Regions from separate parts of the Arthrobacter sp. SLBN-122 genome, predicted to be linked through region 1. Evidence: riboswitches for the same ligand, from Rfam matches in the RefSeq annotation. Region 1 holds a riboswitch; each other region holds the start of a gene.
What was found. Region 1 has a riboswitch for cyclic di-AMP ahead of FBY36_RS19475 (C40 family peptidase). Riboswitches for the same ligand answer to the same signal wherever they lie in the genome.

Region 1 (5,889 bases):
GTGAGCATTCCCAGGCCGGGCCAGCGGTTTGCCTTCATCATGGACACCGCACCGTGTCCCGGTGCAGAAGAATTGGCAGCGGGCACGGACCTGCTGGTCACGGAGTCCACGTTTAGTGACGACGACGCCGGCCTGGCCCGGCAATACCTGCACCTGACCGCCGGGCAGGCCGGCGAACTGGCGGCGTCTGGGAAGGCCCGGACGCTGGTGCTCACGCATTTTTCAGCACGGTACGGCAACAACGTCTCCCACCTCGCGGAGCAGGCAAGGGCCCGGGCTCCGGAAACCACGGTCATTGCCGCTGAGGACCTGCAGCGCATTGCCGTTCCCCATCGGCGGCAACAGATCCGGGAAGCGGCAGGCGAAACTACGGCGATAGGGTTAAACCATGACGGCATCAGCTGAATCCACGGTCACTTTTGACGGCCGTTTCGCACGGGAACTGGCCGAACTCGCCGTTCCCTGGCATGCCGAGGAAGCACCCAGTCCCGAGCTTCTGGTCCTGAACGACAAGCTCGCACGGGACCTGGGCCTCGATCCGCAGTACCTCCGCAGCAGCGAAGGGCTACGGCTCCTGGTGGGCAATTACATACCCGCTGGCGCCACTCCGGTGGCCCAGGCATATGCAGGGCACCAGTTCGGCGGTTACTCACCCCTGCTCGGTGACGGACGTGCGCTGCTGCTGGGGGAGGTCACGGACCAAAGCGGCCGCCTCCTGGACGTCCATCTCAAAGGCTCGGGACGCACGCCTTTCGCCCGCGCCGGGGACGGCCGTGCCGTCGTCGGGCCCATGCTCCGTGAATATGTGGTCAGTGAGGCCATGCACGCCCTGGACATTCCCACCACCCGCTCGCTCGCCGTGGTGGCAACCGGCCGGCAGGTCCGGCGCGACGGCATGCTGCCCGGTGCCGTCCTGGCACGGGTGGCAAGCAGCCACCTGCGCGTTGGCAGCTTCCAGTACGCGCGCGCCACGGAAAACCTGGACCTCCTGAAGCGGCTGGCGGACCATGCCATCAGCAGGCACTATCCGCACGCTGCCGAAGCCGAAAACCCCTACCTTGCGTTGTTCAGCTCCGTCGTCTCCGCCCAGGCAGAACTGGTGGCCCGGTGGATGCTGGTGGGATTCGTGCACGGTGTGATGAATACGGACAACATGACCATCTCAGGGGAAACCATCGATTACGGCCCGTGCGCGTTCATGGACGCGTTCAATCCCGCCGCCGTCTACAGTTCCATCGACGTCAGCGGACGCTACGCCTATGCCAACCAGCCAGTGCTTGCCGAATGGAACCTTGCCCGGCTCGCCGAGGCGATGCTGCCGCTCATCGACGAGGACCAGGAAAAGGCGGTTGCCCCGGCCGTGGAAGTGCTCGGCGGGTTCCGCGGACAGTACAGCAAGGCGTGGTCCGGCGGTATGAAACGCAAGCTGGGCCTGGGAAGCGGCGCGGAAAGCGGCGAGGACTCCTCAGCCCTGGTGGACGATGCCATCGCCATCCTGAAGGACGGCCCGGTGGACTACACCTTGTTCTTCCGTAACCTGGGCAAGGCCGCCCGGGGCGACCTCCGTCCCGTCCGCGGCATGGTCCTTGACCTGGCCGCGTTCGACGCCTGGGCGGAGCGGTGGCAGGCCATGGAACCCGATGCGGAACTGATGGACAGCGTGAACCCGGTCTACATTCCCCGGAACCACCTGGTTGAGGAAGCCCTCTCAGCTGCCACCGAAGGAAACCTCGCGCCCCTGCAGCAGCTGCTCGAGGCCATCGGTGCCCCCTTTACCGAACGTCCCGGGCTGGAACGCTACGCCGAGGGTGCCCCTGAAGAATTCGGCAACTACATGACCTTCTGCGGGACCTGACGGCTCGTGCCAGTGGGAAAACGACAGGAGGGCGGCGGCCGGGAATACCCGGCTGCCACCCTCCTGTTGTGACTGGCTTCGCTGCCGCGAAGCGCCGCGGAGACTAGGCTACGCGGACTGCGGAGTAGCCGCCGAGCCAGCTGATGGAGTGGACTTCAGTGCTGTAGCCGTTGACGCCGCCACTGACAACCTGGCCGTCGCCGGCGTAAACGCCAACGTGGCCGGAGGTGATGATCAGGTCACCGGGGGCGGGGGCGCTGACAACGGTTCCGTACTGGAAGAACTGGGTGGGGGCCAGGTCTCCGACGGACTTGCCGACGGAGCGCAGGGCCTTTTCAACCATTGCGGTGCAGTCCTGGCCCACGCCAACCTGGCTGTAAGCCGATGCCAGGATCGCAGCGCCGGTTCCCGTGCCGGTGGAGGCCAGCGGGGTGGCGGAGGCGTAGGACATGTTCATGCCGGTGTTCGCCGGTGCGGTTGCGGCCGCAGCCTGGACCGGAGCTGCGGCAGGGGCCGGAGCCGGTGCTGCGGTGTAGCCTGCGCCGGGGATCCGGATCTGGTCACCGGGGTAGATGATTGAGGACAGGCCCAGTCCGTTGGCGGACAGGACGTCGTTGAGGCTGACGCCGTAGGCGGCCGCGATGGCCCCGATGGTGTCGCCGGCTACGACGGTGTGGACGTTGCCTGCTGCGGCGGGTGCTGCTGCCGGGGCTGCAGGTGCCGAGTACGCCTGGACGCTGGTGTTCTCAGTGGTATCCGGACCGGTGACACCTGCATGGGCCGGGGCTCCGACGCCGAATGCAATGCCTGACGCTGCAGCAACTGCGAGCGCCGGGCGGCCCAGCGAGCGGGCCTGGGACTTGGCGGTTACGGCGAGGCCCTCGAGCACAATGGAGCGGGCCGGAGTCGCGCGGTGACGGGCAGTAATGGAATTTTTTGACACGTTTGATCGCCTCTCCCATGCCTGCGGGGTGAGCTGTCGGGTTCGGGCTGGAGATGCCCGGCCGGTAGCGGCTCCGCAAGCGGAGCTCTACCGACTTAACCCCAAGGCCACAAGTGGCCGTGGAAACTTGGTTCCCCCGTCCCTGCCATCTGGAAACGGTGAATCCCATGATCAGCGGCAGGGCTCGGCATACTGATGGGAATGTCCCGTCTGAGAGGGACACTCAAAGACCATAACCCGCTCTCAGGGTCATTGTCACATTTGGATAACATACGAGGTTTTCCTCTCAATTCCGCAAACGTCTTGATGTACCTCGAATCTCAGGGCTGACCCCACAAGACAGGGAAACCGGCAAATGGCGCCGAAAGGGTAACAATGCGGCTACAGGCCACTGCTTCACCGCCGCACCCGGCTGTAGGCTGCGGAACTATGCCCCTGTTCGTTACAAAACGGCCGTTCCCGCTGTTCGCGGGCCTGATGGCTGTCGCCCTTGCCGGCGCCACCGCACTGCCGGCCGCAGCAGAGGTGGGGCCGCCCGGCGGATACCCCTCCTGGGCAGAGGTGCAGCAGGCACAATCGTCCGAAGCGGCAAAGGCCGCGGAGATCACCGCGATCAACGGGCTGCTCAGCGGTCTCCAGGAGCAGTCGGAGGCGGCCGGGGATGCGGCGGTTCGGGCTGCCGCCGACCACGCTGCGGCGGATGCGGAGCTTCAGGTGGCTGCCTCGAAGTTGGAGACGGTGTCTGCGCAGGCAGCCCGCGCAGACGACCAGCTGGCCCGGTGGCGCTCGATGCCCTGGGGACCAACAGCACCCAGGGGCTCAACGTGGTCAAGCTTGTAGGGGATAAGACTGCTGCGCTGGTGAATAAGGCGGCAGCGGCAGGAAAGGTTGCCGCTGCGCTCAGGGAACAGGAACAGCTTGCCAGGAGCGAGGGGGAACTCCTGGCCGGGGAGACGAAGGTTAAATCCGAGGCCGCCCGTTCCGCCCGGGACGCATTGAACCGCCAGGTGGCCGGGGAACAGCAGCACAGTGGCGAGCTGACTGCCCAGCTTGCCACCCTGAAGGGTACGACGGCGGCCCTTGAGGGGGAGTATCGCCAAGGCCAGGCAGCGCTGGCGGCCTACGAGGCGGCCCAGGCGGCCAAGCGCGCCGCCGGGGAGGAGCAGGCCCGCCGCCAGGCAGCCGCTGCCGCCCAGCAGCCCGCCGCCCCAGCTGCCATTGGCGCTAATCCCGTCCAGGTGGATCCAACACCGGCAAATCCGGGACCGGTCGCACCCGCCAACAATCCAGCTCCTGCCGTTCCGGACGCCGCCGCCGCCACCGCCACCGCCACCGCCACCGGCGCCGGCCCTGCCAAGCCCGCCCGCCGTCGTCGTTCCTTCCGTTCCCGGTGGAGCTGTCAACGATCCGGCCGGGGCGAAAAGCTACGCGTCCGGACGCCTTGCTGCCTTCGGATGGGGCCAGGACCAATTCCTGTGCCTGGCCCGGCTGTGGACCAAGGAATCCAACTGGCTGACCACCGCCACCAACGCCTGGTCCGGAGCTTACGGGATTGCCCAGTCGCTGCCGCCGGGCAAGTATGCCAGCGCCGGCAGCGACTGGCTGACAAGCTACCGGACGCAGGTCGAATGGGGCCTTGGCTATATCCGTGACCGCTACGGTTCGCCCTGCGGGGCGTGGAACCATTCCATCGCCCTGAACTGGTACTGACTGACGCGCTAGGCTTTCCCCATGCCAGATTTCGAACGGTTCCGTCTGCTGCTCGAAGAGGAGCGGGCGCGGCGAGTGGCGCTGCTGCCGGCGCTGCGCGCAGACATCGCCGCGGCGAATTCGGCCCGCCAGGATTCGAACGTCGACGATGAACATGATCCGGAGGGCGCCACGATCGCCTTCGAACTTTCGCAGGCATCGGCGCTCCTGAAGCAAAGCTCGGCCGGCCTGGACCAGATCGAAGCGGCCCTGGCAAGGCTGGCCGGGGGAACCTACGGAACCTGCGCCGTCTGCGGGGAACCCATCGCTGAAGGAAGGCTGGAGGCACGCCCCTGGACCCCGTTTTGCATCCTGCACGCCTCCTTTGGGCGCGGACGGTGACGGGCATGGCGGACGTTGTGTCCGCTGCGGCGGATTTCGTTGACCGGACCCTGCAGAACGAGGGCGCCTGGTACCGCGCAGACGACGTCGGACACCGGCTGGGCGGCGTGCTGGACTCCTACGGTTCCTCCATAGGGGCCGTCCGCGGCACGGTCCGCGACGCCCTCCGCAAGTTCAAGGACCTGGACCACGATGGAACCGTGATGCTTGCCTCCGCCCTGTGGGGGCAGCCAAGGCCTGGATCCCGCCCCGTTTTCGAGCGCCGCCTTGCCGCCGTCGTGCTGCTGCAGTCAAAGGTGCGCCTGCTCAGGCATTCGGACCTGACCCGCCTGGAAGGCTTCCTTCGCTCAGCCCGGGCAGCGGACCTCACGGAGCCTCTGCTCTCCGATGTCCTCGTGCCGCTGCTGGCAGGGCTGGGGGAGCGTGACCGGCAGCGGGCCGGCGTGGTGCTGGCGCGGTGGCGGGAGGACGCGGACCCCGAACTGCGGGCGGCGGCCGGTGCCCTGTCAAAGGAAATTGACCCTGTAAATTGAACCTCTCAACAGGCCAAACAAGGAGATCCACATGAATGAGCCGTTTGACCTTGAGCGCTTTGTTGCCGCGCAGAACACCGGCGGAGCCTATGAGCAGGCGTTGGGGGAGCTGCAGGTCGGCAGGAAGTCCGGGCACTGGATGTGGTTCATATTCCCGCAGATTGCCGGGCTGGGGCAGAGCGCCATGTCGCGCAAATATGCCATTTCGTCACTGGCTGAAGCCCGGGCCTACCTTGACCACGAGGTGCTGGGACCTCGGCTGCTGGAGTGCTCTGTGGTCCTGGCCAACCACGCCGACCAGTCAGCCGAGGACATTTTTGGCGGCATCGACGCGAAGAAACTCCGCTCCTCCATGACACTGTTTCTCCGGGCGGCACCCGGAGAAACAGTGTTCAAGACGGTCCTTGCCCAGTTCTTCAACGGCGAGCCCGACCCCGCCACCGACGAGCTCCTGGCGGACCGGGACG
Region 2 (5,889 bases), 1.6 Mb from region 1:
CTCCTTCATGGGCGCCCGGTTCAGCGACGCACAGTGCGGGTTCAAGGCCATCCGCACGGACGTCGCCCAGCAGATCCTGCCATACACCGTGGACACCTCCTGGTTCTTCGATACTGAGCTTTTGGTCCTCGCCGAACGCTGCGGCCTGCGCGTCCACGAAGTCCCCGTCGACTGGATTGACGATCCAGACTCCAGTGTGGATGTGGTCCGCACGGCACTTTCCGACGTCCGGGGAATGGCCCGGCTCACCCGTGACCTGGTCTTGGGCCGCATCCCGGTGCCGGAGCTGCGGGCGGCCCTGGCACGGGGCCCGGTTCCGGCGTCGTCACGGGCGGCCGAGCAGACACGTGGCAGCAGCCTCTTTGGCCAGCTGATCCGTTTCGCCGCCATCGGCGCCGCCTCAACCCTGGCCTACCTGCTGATCTTCGTGTCCTGCCGGGGCTTCATGGACCCGCAGTTGGCCAACTTCCTGGCGCTGCTGGTCACCGCCGTGGCCAACACCGGCGCCAACAGGCGTTTCACGTTCGAAATCCAGGGCGGCAACCCGATCCGGCACCACTTCGAGGGGCTGATCGTGTTCGGCATCGGCCTGCTGCTCACCTCCGGGGCACTCGCCCTGGTCCACCGGACGACGGCGCCCGACCGGTGGGTGGAAATCCTCACCGTTGTGGCGGCGAACCTTGCGGCGACGGCGGCCCGGTTCCTGCTGTTCCGGCTGTGGGTGTTCCGCGGCAACCTCAGCAACAGGGCCACGAAAGACACCACGCCTTCGAGATAAACGGCAGCATCATGACCTGCACCGTCTCCCCCGCGGACGCCGGTTCAGCCGCAGGCCGGCAACCCTCGTCATCCGGACAAGCGGTGTCCATGACCGGGTCGGCTGTGCCGGGATCCCGCTGGAGCCGCTACATATTCGGTGCCCAGCCCCGTTGGGTACGGCCGTCCGCCGCAGGGCTTCTGGTGGCCACGGCGGTCCTGTACCTCTGGAACCTGGCAGCAACCGGTTACGGAAACCCGTTCTATGCGGCAGCCATCCAGGCCGGCACCAAGGACTGGACCGCGTTCCTCTTCGGCCCGCTCGACGCCGGCAACGCCATCACCGTCGACAAGCCGCCGGCAGCACTCTGGATCCCCGCCCTTGCAGGGCGCATCTTCGGATTCTCGCCGCTGAGCATGCTGGTGCCGGAGGCACTCATGGGGGTGGCCGCCGTCGGCTTTCTCTACCTGGCCGTAAAGCGCGTTTCCGGACCGGCTGCGGGCCTGCTCGCCGGCGGCGCCCTGGCGCTGACGCCGGTGGCTGCGCTCATGTTCAAGTTCAACAACCCGGACGCCATGCTCACGCTGTGCCGGGTGCTCGCCGCCTACTTCACCACCCGCGCCATCGAGCGGGCGGGATGGACGTGGCTTGTCGCTGCGGGGGCCGTGATTGGCCTGGCGTTCCTCACCAAGATGCTGCAGGGTTTCCTGATCGTCCCGGCGCTGGGACTCGCCTATCTTTGGGCCGCCCCCACGTCGACCGGACGCCGGCTGGCGCACCTGCTGGGCGCCTTGGGAGGGATCGTCGTGGTTGCCGGCGGCTACATCGCCCTTTTCCAGCTGACGCCGGCCTCCGAGCGACCGTACATGGCAGGATCCAGCACCAACAGCTTCCTGGAACTGACCTTCGGCTACAACGGACTGGCCCGCATCACCGGTTCCGGCGAAGGCATGCCCGACGGCGGAGCCGGGGACGCCGGCGGACCCGGAGGCCGCTTAGGCGGCGGGAACGCCGGGTTCGGCGGGGCTGCGGGCCTGCTGCGGATGTTCGGCACCAGCTTTGGCGGCGAAGTGTCCTGGCTGCTGCCTGCCGCCCTGGTCCTGCTGGTGGCGTGCTTGTGGTTCACGCGCCGCGAAGTCAGGACCTCCCCGGGCCGTGCCGCGCTGATCCTGTGGGGCGGCTGGCTCCTGGTCACCGCGGGCGTCTTCAGCTTCATGAGCGGCATCGTCCACCCGTACTACTCGGTAGCACTGGCACCGGCGGTCGCAGCGCTGGTGGGCATCGGCAGCGTGGAACTGTGGCGCGGCCGGGATTACTGGCCGGCCCGGACCGTCCTGGCCGCCGCCATCCTTGGCACCTCCATCTGGTCCGCCGTCCTGCTGGGCCGCGACGCGTCATGGCTCCCCTGGCTTCGCGTCACCATCATCGCCCTGGGTGTCCTGGCGGCCGCCGCAATCCTCCTCCGCCTCGACGCACTGGGCACCTCCGGATGGTTCCGGCGGGCCGGCGCGGCCGCCGTCGTCGTCGTATCCCTCCTGGCCGGAGGACTCGGAACCGGCGCGTGGACACTCGCCACCGCTGCCTCTGCACACTCAGGCTCCATTCCGACGTCGGGGCCCGCGGGTTCGTCGGCGGCTGGCTTCGGGAGCCGGGCCGCGGGGCTGGGCGGCAACCGGGCAGGCGGCAGGGATGCCGCCGCTATGGACTCTGCCCCAGGCGCTGGCGGGCTTGATCCCTCCCGTGGTTTCGACGGTGCAACTGGCCCCGGCGGTGCCACGGATGGATCCGGCGGCCCGGGTGAAGGAACGGCAGATGCCGCAGTGACGGCACTTCTGGCGGGTACCACCACAAAATGGTCGGCGATTGTGTCCGGCGCCAGCCAGGCAGCCAACCTGGAACTCGCCACCAACACGGACGTCATTTCCCTGGGCGGCTGGAACGGCGGCGACCCATACCCCACGCTCGCCGGGTTCCAGGCCATGGTGGCCAAAGGAGAGATCGGCTACTTCATCGAAGGCGGCGGTATGGGCGGGGGCGGCATGGGCGGCCGCAGCGGCAACTCCGAGGTTGCTGCGTGGGTCCAGGACAACTTCCAGGCCCAGTCCGTAGGTAACTCCACCGTGTACCAACTCACCCGGTAGGACACCATTGGCCTGGTAACGGTCTGGTATTGGTGAGCCGCCAAACTGCCATAGCCCACGGCAGGTCCCGCAATTCGACGCGCTGTGCCTCGTGACTTCCGTTACCTAAATGTGACTTTGGCGTGTTCTTCCTGTACCGTCGATTGGGTGCGGTCCCCGTTCGGGCCGCATATCCCGGGTTGACGCCAAGCTCTGCCGCTTCCCCGGATTCCGATTGAGCTACGGCAGAGGCGGGGGACCCACCGTCCCGGGCACTGAATGCCCTTGGGGTTAAGCCAGTACGTGATCTTTCCGTACGGCCGGATGCCCTCATCCGAACCCGACAGCTAACTCCGCAGGTGTGAGAGGCGATCAATCATGTCCAAGAACACGGCAGAAGCACGTCTGCTGCAGGCAAAGGCTAAACACCGGGCCAAGCAGCAGGCAAAGAAGACCACCCTGGGCCAGCGCGCGGCCGTCCTTGCAGCATCCTGTGCGGTGCTGGTGGGGGTTGGCGCGGCAGGACAGGCCACCAGCAGTATGACTCCGGTGTCATCCACCGGGTCGAACTCTTCCACTACAGCGTCAGACGCTCAAATGAGCATCGAGAAGAGCGAAATCCGTTCCAACCCGGCGGCCAGCCCGGCTCCCGCCGCCATCAGCATGGCACCGCAGGCAGCGGAACCGGCCCCCGCTGCAGCACCGGCCGCGCCCGAAGCGCCCGCCCCTGCCCCGGCGCCAGCTCCCGAGCCCGCCCGCGCACCCGAGCCGGCTCCCGCCGTCGCGGTCAACGATCCCGCCGGGGCCCAAGCCTACGCCGCCAGCCAGCTGGGGACCTTTGGCTGGGCACCGGACCAGATGCAGTGCCTGCAGACGCTGTGGACCAAGGAATCGGACTGGACCACCACGGCCACCAATGCCAGCAGCGGGGCATACGGCATTGTCCAGTCCCTGCCTGCCGAGAAGATGGCCAGCTCCGGCCCGGACTACCTCACCAACTACCGCACGCAGATCAACTGGGGCCTGAATTACATCCAGGAGCGCTACCAGTCGCCTTGCGGCGCGCTGAACTTCCACCTGGCGCACAACTGGTACTAGGCAAGCCACCTTCAACCGCGGGCCCGCATCTTCATGATGCGGCCCGCGTTTGTGGTTAACCGGCGTCCTGTCCGGTGTTCCGCCACGGGATGTACTGGACAGCCCACTTGTTTCCGTCGGGGTCGGCGAAGTAGACGAAGTGACCCCAATCCTGCACGTCCACGTCGCTGACATCCACGCCGTTGTTCTTCAGGTGGTCATGGGCGGCTTTGATGTCGTTGACCACCAGCTGCAGGTTGGAACCGGTGCCGGGAGGGGCGTCGGTGAGGCCTTCGCCGATGCAGATGGAGCAGGCCGAACCGGGCGGCGTCAGCTGCACGAAGCGGATGGAGTCCGAGGGCCGCTCGTCGAAATCGGCGTTAAAGCCCACTTTATTGACGTAGAAGTCCTTGGCGCGGTCAACGTCGGACACGGGGAGAAAGACAAGCTCGAGTTTCCAGTCCATCCGCACAGGCTAGCGGCGGGAACTCTTTTGAAAAAGGGTGAAATCTACCCGGCGATGCCGTAGAGGCGGTCGCCGGCGTCGCCCAGGCCGGGAACGATGTAGGACTTCTCGTTGAGCTTCTCGTCGATGGAGGCCAGGACGATGTGCACGTTGGCCCCTGACAGTTCCTCTTCCAGCCGGGCCAGGCCCTCGGGGGCGGCCAGCAGGCAGATGCAGGTGACGTCGGAGGCGCCGCGCTTGAACAGGAACTTGATGGCTTCGCGCAGGGTTCCGCCGGTGGCCAGCATGGGGTCCAGGACGAAGACCTGGCGGCCGGTGAGGTCCTCCGGCAGGCGCTCTGCGTAGGTGATGATGTCCAGCGTTTCCTCGTCCCGGGCCATGCCCAGGAAGCCCACCTCAGCGGTGGGAACGAGCTTGGTCATGCCCTCCAGCATGCCCAAACCCGCGCGGAGGATGGGAACCACCAGCGGGGTGGGCTTGGTGAACGCGGTGCCGATGGTGGTGCTGACCGGCGTTTGGATGGTGACGGGCTCCGTGCGGACCTCCCGCGTCGCTTCGTACGCCAGCAGGGTCACCAGCTCTTCCGTCAGCTGGCGGAAGACCGGCGACGGCGTGTTCTTGTCCCGCAGGACGGTGAGCTTGTGGGCGACCAGGGGGTGGTCAACAACGAGAGTGCGCATCCCCCAAAACTATCACCCGCCGCTGTCCTTCCCACGTCTGGAAGATCCGCCGTCGTGCAGTTCCTCGGCCACCACGTCGCGGACAATCGGACGGTCGAACGACGGCGCTGCGCCGATGTGTTCGCGCCTGCGGACCAGGTGGAACAGCCTGTGGGCCAGGATGACGATGGCCACCCAGGCCAGTCCCAGGATCCACCCGGCCATGACGTCCGTCAGCCAGTGGTGGCCCAGGAAGACCCGGCTCAGTCCCATGGCGATGATGAAGAGGGAACCGGCGGTGATGGCAGTGACGCGGACCCGCATCGTATGGAACTGAAGGCAGATGAGGTAAATCACCAGGCTGATCACCACGGTGGTGTTCAGGGTGTGGCCGCTGGGGAAGGAGGGCGAATCCTCGTACGGGGGAACGGCGTCCGCGTGGTCCGGGCGGGTACGGCCCACCAGCTTCTTGCCAAAGGTTGTGGCGCTGACGGAGGCTGCGGCTGCACCGCCGATCAGCACCAGGGGACGCCAGTTCCGGCTGAGGAAGGTCAGCCATGCCGTGAGGATGCTGGCAAGGATCGGCATTCCGATGCCGCCACCGATGTTGGTGAACCCCGTGACAAGCGCGTCGAGCCAGGGGCTGCGCAGGGTCTCGGCGAACGACAGGGCAGGTTTGTCCAGGTTGGCCAGCCCGGCGGAGTCCACCACGTCGTCGTAGACCTCGGACCCAAGCAGCGCCAGGGACACGATGACCACACCGCCCACCAGAATGGTGAGGATCAGCGCCGCGTACGGTTTGAACCACGT
Region 3 (5,889 bases), 1.4 Mb from region 1:
CTCAAGCTTGTACGCCTGGAGAAGGGCCCTGCACCACTCTTCCAGCGTTTCGTCCTGGCTCTTCACGAATTGCCTCCCACGTTTGCTCGCCCGAATGCCGGTCCTGGCCATCACGCTGGTTCCCGGCGGCAATCCCCAGCGCGGCAACGTCATCCCAGGTATCCACGTCGGCGGTGGACCCGGCAGGGACTGTGACAAGCTGCACGTCCAGACTAGCAAGGAGCGCCCTGACAGAGCCGTTGACCAACGCGTCGCGGGCCGCAAGGGTCTTACAGGCTTTAGTTAACTCAGACGTGCGGTAAAAACCTGCCAGCGGCTGGGCCCTGCCGTCTTCGGCACAGGCCATGACACCTCCGGACGCCGTTTCGATGGAGGCGCCCAATGCGTCCTGCAGCACGGCCACCGCTTGGGATGCCAACGGCATATCGCAGGCCAGCACCAGGGTGTAGGGCAGCCCGCCGCCGTCGCCCGTCCGGGCGTGGTGGGCCGCCAGCGCCTCCAGACCGGCGGCGATGGCAGCCGCGGGACCGGCGAAGCGGGGTTCCTCCCGGCAGGTCAGAAGATTGGCAGGCAAGGCCGGCAGGGGTTGCGCGGCCGATGGCCGCTGCGGCAGGAACTCCGCGTCGCCCACGACGACAGTAAGCCCGGGCCCCGCGGCAGCAGCCACAGCCCGTTCCAGGAGGGTTTGGCCCTGGAAGACCAGCGACTGCTTGGGCATGCCTCCCAGCCGTGATGACCTCCCGCCGGCCAGGACCAGGGCGTCAAAGGCAGGGCTCTTCACTTCCACTCCCCCAGCCTAACTACCCGCGTGCCGGCCGGCAGCACGTGGGATCAGGGCGGCCTGAGAGGTCAGGGCGAAACGACAAGTCACGCCGCAGACAGGTCGCTGCCGGAGCAGCGGGTCAGGCAGCGCGTTCCGGAAGCAGGAAGGGATCCCACGCCGGTGTGGGTTTCTCCAGCTCCTTGATCTGCCAGATGGTTCCATGCGGAGGTGCCGGCACGAACCGCAGGGTCCATCCCATCTCGGCGGGAGTGTGGTCTCCTTTGACGTTGTTGCACCTCAGGCAGGCGGCCACCAGGTTCTCCCACGAATCTGCCCCGCCCCTGGATTTCGGATGCACGTGGTCAATGGTGTGCGCAGCCTTCCCGCAGTAGGCGCATTTATGCCCATCGCGCCGGAGCACTCCCCTGCGGCTGACGGCAGTGGAATGGTTGTACCGGGGTCGGATGTAGCGGTTGAGGAGGATCACGGACGGGCGCCCCAGGACGTCGGTGGGGCCCACCACGGGGTCGTCCCCTTCGGCCACCACACTGGCCTTGCCTGTCAGCACAAGCACCAGCGCCCGGCGGAAAGTAATAACCGCCAGCGGTTCATATCCAGCATTCAGAACGAGAGTGCGCATGCACTTACCTCTTCACGGCCGCACCCGTCAGGGGCACGAGGGCCGGCTGCCCTCGGCATGTCCGGGCTATGGATCGACATCACAAGAGTAAACAAAGAAATGCAGAATCAGGTAATCTCCGCCCGGGAGCCAACCAGCGGCTGACACGTCAGGAGGCGTCCGCCCCGGCGGCGGCACCCCACTTAAACACCAAAGACCCCCACCTCATGGGCGGGGGTCTTTGGGACATTTTGAGGCTGGCGGCCGTTCACGCCAGCGCCGGAATGCCTAGTTGACGCGGATGAAGACGGGGCCGGACCCAACGTTTGCGCTGAAGACCACCGTCTGGTTTCCGTTGTAGCCGCCGTGGACGGCCATGCCGTTTCCGGCGTAGACAGCAATGTGGGCCATGCCCGCGCCGCCGTCAGCGTAGTAAATCAGGTCGCCCGGCTGCGCCTCGGCTGCACTGACGGTGCGGCCCAGGGACAGGTAGCCGGCGGGCCAGTCGTGGAAGTGGATTCCGACGGCGGCCAGCGAGTTGGTGACCAGCATGGTGCAGTCCTGCATCACGCCGAGCTGTGCGTACGCGGCGGAGAGGATGGCGGCACCCTTACCACTGGCGGATGCCTGGGCTGCGGGAGCGGCAGGAGCGGCGGCGGTGGCAACCTTGGCCGTGACTTTGGGGGCAGCAGCGGGCTGCGCGGCAGGAGCGGGAGCGGCTTCCTGCACCTCGACCTCGGGCTCAGGCTCGACGACGGGAGCCGGCGTGGTGGTCACGGCAGGCTTCTCGTAGCTGATGGAGATGGTGGAAGCCGCGGAAATCGGGGCGTCAACGGCGGATCCAACTTCCAGCGCGGAGGCCGGCGCGGAATCACGCTTGACGTTGGCGTCGGCAGCGTTGGCAGCGATGCCGGAGGTCAGGACCAGGCCGGAAGCGGCAGCGATGACCGCAGCCTGGCGGCCCATGCCGCCTGCGTTGTCGCTGACAGCCTTGGCAATGACAGCGATTGAGTTGGTTTTGGTGACCTCGGCGCGATGCCGTGCGGTGGCACGAGTCGTCATCAGTTCTCTCTTTCGTTTTCCCTCGAACCGCAGGTGGGCAGGCGAAGGGTGTTGGACGCGCCGGCATCTTGGGGGTACGCCGGCGCGTCCCGAACGGGGATGTGGTTTTTAGCGAAGAAGCTTTGGGCAAAGAAAAAGCCCCTGGAGCGTGAAGCCCAAGAACTATTTGCTGTAGTGGTAGTACGTGGAGGAACCGGTGGCCGCGGGCGAGTGGAGCAGCGTGCCCTGCGAGGGGTTGAGGGCGCTGATCATCATGCCGTTACCGACGTAGATGCCGACGTGCGCGCCACCGTTCTGGACAACCAGGTCACCCGGCTGCGGTGCGGAGGTGGGGGTCATGATGCTCCACGCGTTGGTGCGGGGGATGCTGATTCCGGCCTGGGCGTAAACCCACTGCACGAAACCGGAGCAGTCCCAGCCGGTGACGGGGCTGGTGCCGCCCCACACGTAGGAGTGGCCGATGCCGGTGTAGGCGATAGCGGCAATGCCCGAGGTTGCCGCAGCGGATACGGACTCTTCCGCCTTTGCGGCCGGGGACGCCTCCTGGCCTGCAGTGGCGGTGTTGGCCGCGCGGTTGGCTGCTGCCGTGGACTGGGTACGTAGCGCTTCAACCTTGGGAGCGGCGGTGGTCTTGACGACCGGACGCTCGAAGGACACCGTGGCCGTGGGGGCAGCGGTGACGGCGAGTGCCGTCTGGGCCGAACCGGACTCGGTGGAGGCAGAGACACCGGCAGTGGTGTCAGCTGCCGTGGCGGGCAGGCCCATGCTCAGGATGAGGCCCGAAGCCGCTGCCACAACGGCAGCCTGGCGGCCTACGGTCCCGGCATTTGCAGTGACAGCCTTGGACATGGCGTCCAGCGGGTTGGTGCGAACCGTTTGCGCACGGTGGCGCGCAGAATGATGGCGTGAAGACACGAAGTAGCCTCTCCCAATGCCTGCGAGGTGAGCTGTCGGATTCGGATGGGAGTCACCCGGCCACGCTGCTTCCTGGGAAGCTTTGTGTCTTAACCCCAAGGCCTTCTGGAAATGAAGGCCAAAATTGGTTCCCCCGCCCCTGCCAGACGATGAAATGCGAACGGACCTTGAGCGGTGGCAGAGTTAGGCAATCCACTCAAGAGCGTCAACTTCGGAAAAGTTGACGCGAGTTAGACGGTACAGCAGTTTTGTTTCAATGTCACATTCAGGTCACGACGAGTCACGACGATCTGAGAGTGAGCAATCATTCGGTTACAGCCAGCCCATTGGATCGACCACTTCGCCATTGACCTGGACCTCGAAGTGCAGGTGGCAGCCGGTGGACGCGCCGGTGGTGCCGCTCAGTGCCACGACATCCCCGCGGGAGACGGTCTGGCCGACTTTGACGCTGAAGGACGAGAGGTGGTTGTAGGTGGTTTCCAGCCCATTGCCATGGTCGATGACCACCCGGTTTCCGCCGCCGAACGGGTGCCAGCCCGCGAAGGTGACCGTCCCTGTTGCGGCCGCCAGGACCGAGGTGCCGCACTGCGCCACGAAGTCCTGGCCCCTGTGGAAGTCTCCGGAACCTCCGGTGATGGGACTGACCCGGTAACCGAAGGGGGAAGCGGTGGCGAGGGACCCGAGGGGTGCAGCCAGGGTGCCGGCCGAAGCGGCACGCGTGACGGAGCCGGCGGACTGCGCGCTCAGGAGCTGCTTCAGCTTCCCGTCCGGGTCCGCCTGCGTCACCACCGCGGAGCGGCTGAAGTCGACCTGGGCTCCGATATCAGCGGAAATCTGAGGCTGCGGGCTGACGGCGGAAGCAGCCATGGGGGTACTGCCGGCGGCGTCCGTGGCCATGACGGGACTCGTGGCGGGCACCGTAACCGTCAGCACCAGGCCCGTTGCGGCAAGGGCCATACCGGCTTTTTGGCCGATGCCGCTGGCGGCGGCAAACTCCGTCATCTGCCGGAAGGGACCCCGGCGGCGGCGCGCGTCGCGATGCAGGTCGCGGGGGCGCTCCGCTGCGACGACTTCGGCAGCCCGGGGTGCCGAAGGGGGGCCGGCCGCGCGTCGGCGGCCCCGTGGGGTCTGCATGGTCAAGAAGGGTTCCTCTCTGGAAGAAGCCTGCGGAGTTAGCTGTCGGATTCGGGTCAGAGAGTTCAAAGACCCGGTCCGCCGTAGGCAAGCTTCTGCGCAGGGGTATTCCCGGAAGAATCCTTCACTGGAGAGGCTTGCTGCTGACGGACTTCACCCCAAGGCAGTCCCCCGCTGCCGCTTGTGGTTCCCCCGCCTCTGCCAGTAACGAACTCGTTCACCTGGCCCGCTGGCAGAGCTCGGCTCCGGGTCAGGTAACGCTTATGTATCAACGCTTGGTTCCACTATAGGGGCTTAAGTCCCTAGGTAACAATTCCGTTACCTTTGCGTGGACGTGCCTGTCTGGGGTATGGAAAGTGCCCGATCAGTCCTGGTTGATGGCAACGAAGACGTGGGCAGCAACCTCGGGCGGCAGCTCCAGCGCCCCTTCGATCCCCGCGACCCGGACGGAAATGTACTCGCCCACGCGTTCCAGCGTCACCGCAGCACCGGGCCGGATCCCGCCCTCATCCAACTGGGCCAGCAGTTCCGGTTCCACCTGGATTGGCTCCGCCAGACGGCTGATGGTCACGCCCGAGGCGGGCCCGTAGTTCTTCATTGCTTCCACCAGGCTGATGGCGCCGTCGGCAAAGCCGCGGCCCGCCTGGCCTCCAAGCGCAGCAAGGCCGGGAATGGGATTGCCGTAGGGCGACTCGGTGGGGTGGCCCAGCATTTCGTAGATGCGCCGCTCCACCCGCTCGCTCATGACGTGTTCCCAGCGGCAGGCTTCGTCATGGACGTAGGCCCAGTCCAGGCCGATGACATCTGCCAGCAGGCGTTCGGCCAGCCGGTGCTTGCGCATGACCTCCGTGGCGCGCTTGCGGCCTGTATCCGTGAGTTCCAGGTGGCGGTCACCGGAGACAACGACGAGCCCGTCCCGCTCCATGCGGCCGATGGTCTGGGAGACGGTGGGCCCCGAGTGGCGCAGGCGTTCGGCGATACGGGCCCTGAGGGCAACGATGTTTTCTTCCTCAAGCTCCAGGATGGTCCTGAGGTACATCTCCGTAGTGTCGATCAGATCCGTCATCCAGCTCAGCTCCTCGAGCGCAGTACCTTGCGTTGTCCCACCGTATCGCCTCTTCCCGCGAAATAGTCCGGGGGAAAGCTTAGCCTATTTTGACTTTGTCCGAATAGCTGCGCCCCAAGGGCTGGGCGGGACGGGCACGTCTCACTGTCCGGACTATGACGTACCCGGCTCCCGCCCCCGGCGGCGGTTCAGGCAGAATGGGAGTAGCCGGCAGCCCAGCCACCGCGCGCCCTGCCGGCCACCACTGCCCGCCCTTCCGGACCATAGCTTTCGTCCCCGCCGAATTGGAGCACCTGTGAGCGACACCAGCATCACGATCCCCGCCAACCT

Region 2: another riboswitch for cyclic di-AMP. It lies ahead of FBY36_RS12490 (hypothetical protein); the one in region 1 lies ahead of FBY36_RS19475 (C40 family peptidase).
Region 3: another riboswitch for cyclic di-AMP. It lies ahead of FBY36_RS13145 (C40 family peptidase); the one in region 1 lies ahead of FBY36_RS19475 (C40 family peptidase).

The regions. Positions count from the first base shown of each region.
Region 1 is NZ_VFMS01000001.1:4,240,611-4,246,499, reverse strand. Features, by position in the region: gene FBY36_RS19485 (ribonuclease Z) at 1-405, shown strand, start outside; gene FBY36_RS19480 (protein adenylyltransferase SelO) at 389-1,855, shown strand; gene FBY36_RS19475 (C40 family peptidase) at 1,959-2,798, opposite strand; cyclic di-AMP (ydaO/yuaA leader) riboswitch at 2,802-2,969, opposite strand; gene FBY36_RS20945 (hypothetical protein) at 3,228-3,638, shown strand; gene FBY36_RS20940 (hypothetical protein) at 4,017-4,508, shown strand; gene FBY36_RS19465 (TraR/DksA family transcriptional regulator) at 4,530-4,889, shown strand; gene FBY36_RS19460 (DNA alkylation repair protein) at 4,895-5,422, shown strand; gene FBY36_RS19455 (DUF1810 domain-containing protein) at 5,454-5,889, shown strand, end outside.
Region 2 is NZ_VFMS01000001.1:2,658,681-2,664,569, reverse strand. Features, by position in the region: gene FBY36_RS12500 (bifunctional glycosyltransferase family 2/GtrA family protein) at 1-778, shown strand, start outside; gene FBY36_RS12495 (ArnT family glycosyltransferase) at 790-2,898, shown strand; cyclic di-AMP (ydaO/yuaA leader) riboswitch at 3,090-3,250, shown strand; gene FBY36_RS12490 (hypothetical protein) at 3,256-3,975, shown strand; gene FBY36_RS12485 (glyoxalase superfamily protein) at 4,031-4,420, opposite strand; gene upp (uracil phosphoribosyltransferase) at 4,465-5,100, opposite strand; gene FBY36_RS12475 (phosphatase PAP2 family protein) at 5,113-5,889, opposite strand, start outside.
Region 3 is NZ_VFMS01000001.1:2,813,779-2,819,667, reverse strand. Features, by position in the region: gene FBY36_RS20855 (DUF6457 domain-containing protein) at 1-111, opposite strand, end outside; gene mobA (molybdenum cofactor guanylyltransferase) at 2-787, opposite strand; gene FBY36_RS13155 (HNH endonuclease) at 903-1,403, opposite strand; gene FBY36_RS13150 (NlpC/P60 family protein) at 1,671-2,444, opposite strand; gene FBY36_RS13145 (C40 family peptidase) at 2,607-3,293, opposite strand; cyclic di-AMP (ydaO/yuaA leader) riboswitch at 3,363-3,543, opposite strand; gene FBY36_RS13140 (M23 family metallopeptidase) at 3,672-4,493, opposite strand; cyclic di-AMP (ydaO/yuaA leader) riboswitch at 4,506-4,717, opposite strand; gene FBY36_RS13135 (metal-dependent transcriptional regulator) at 4,858-5,559, opposite strand; gene serC (phosphoserine transaminase) at 5,855-5,889, shown strand, end outside.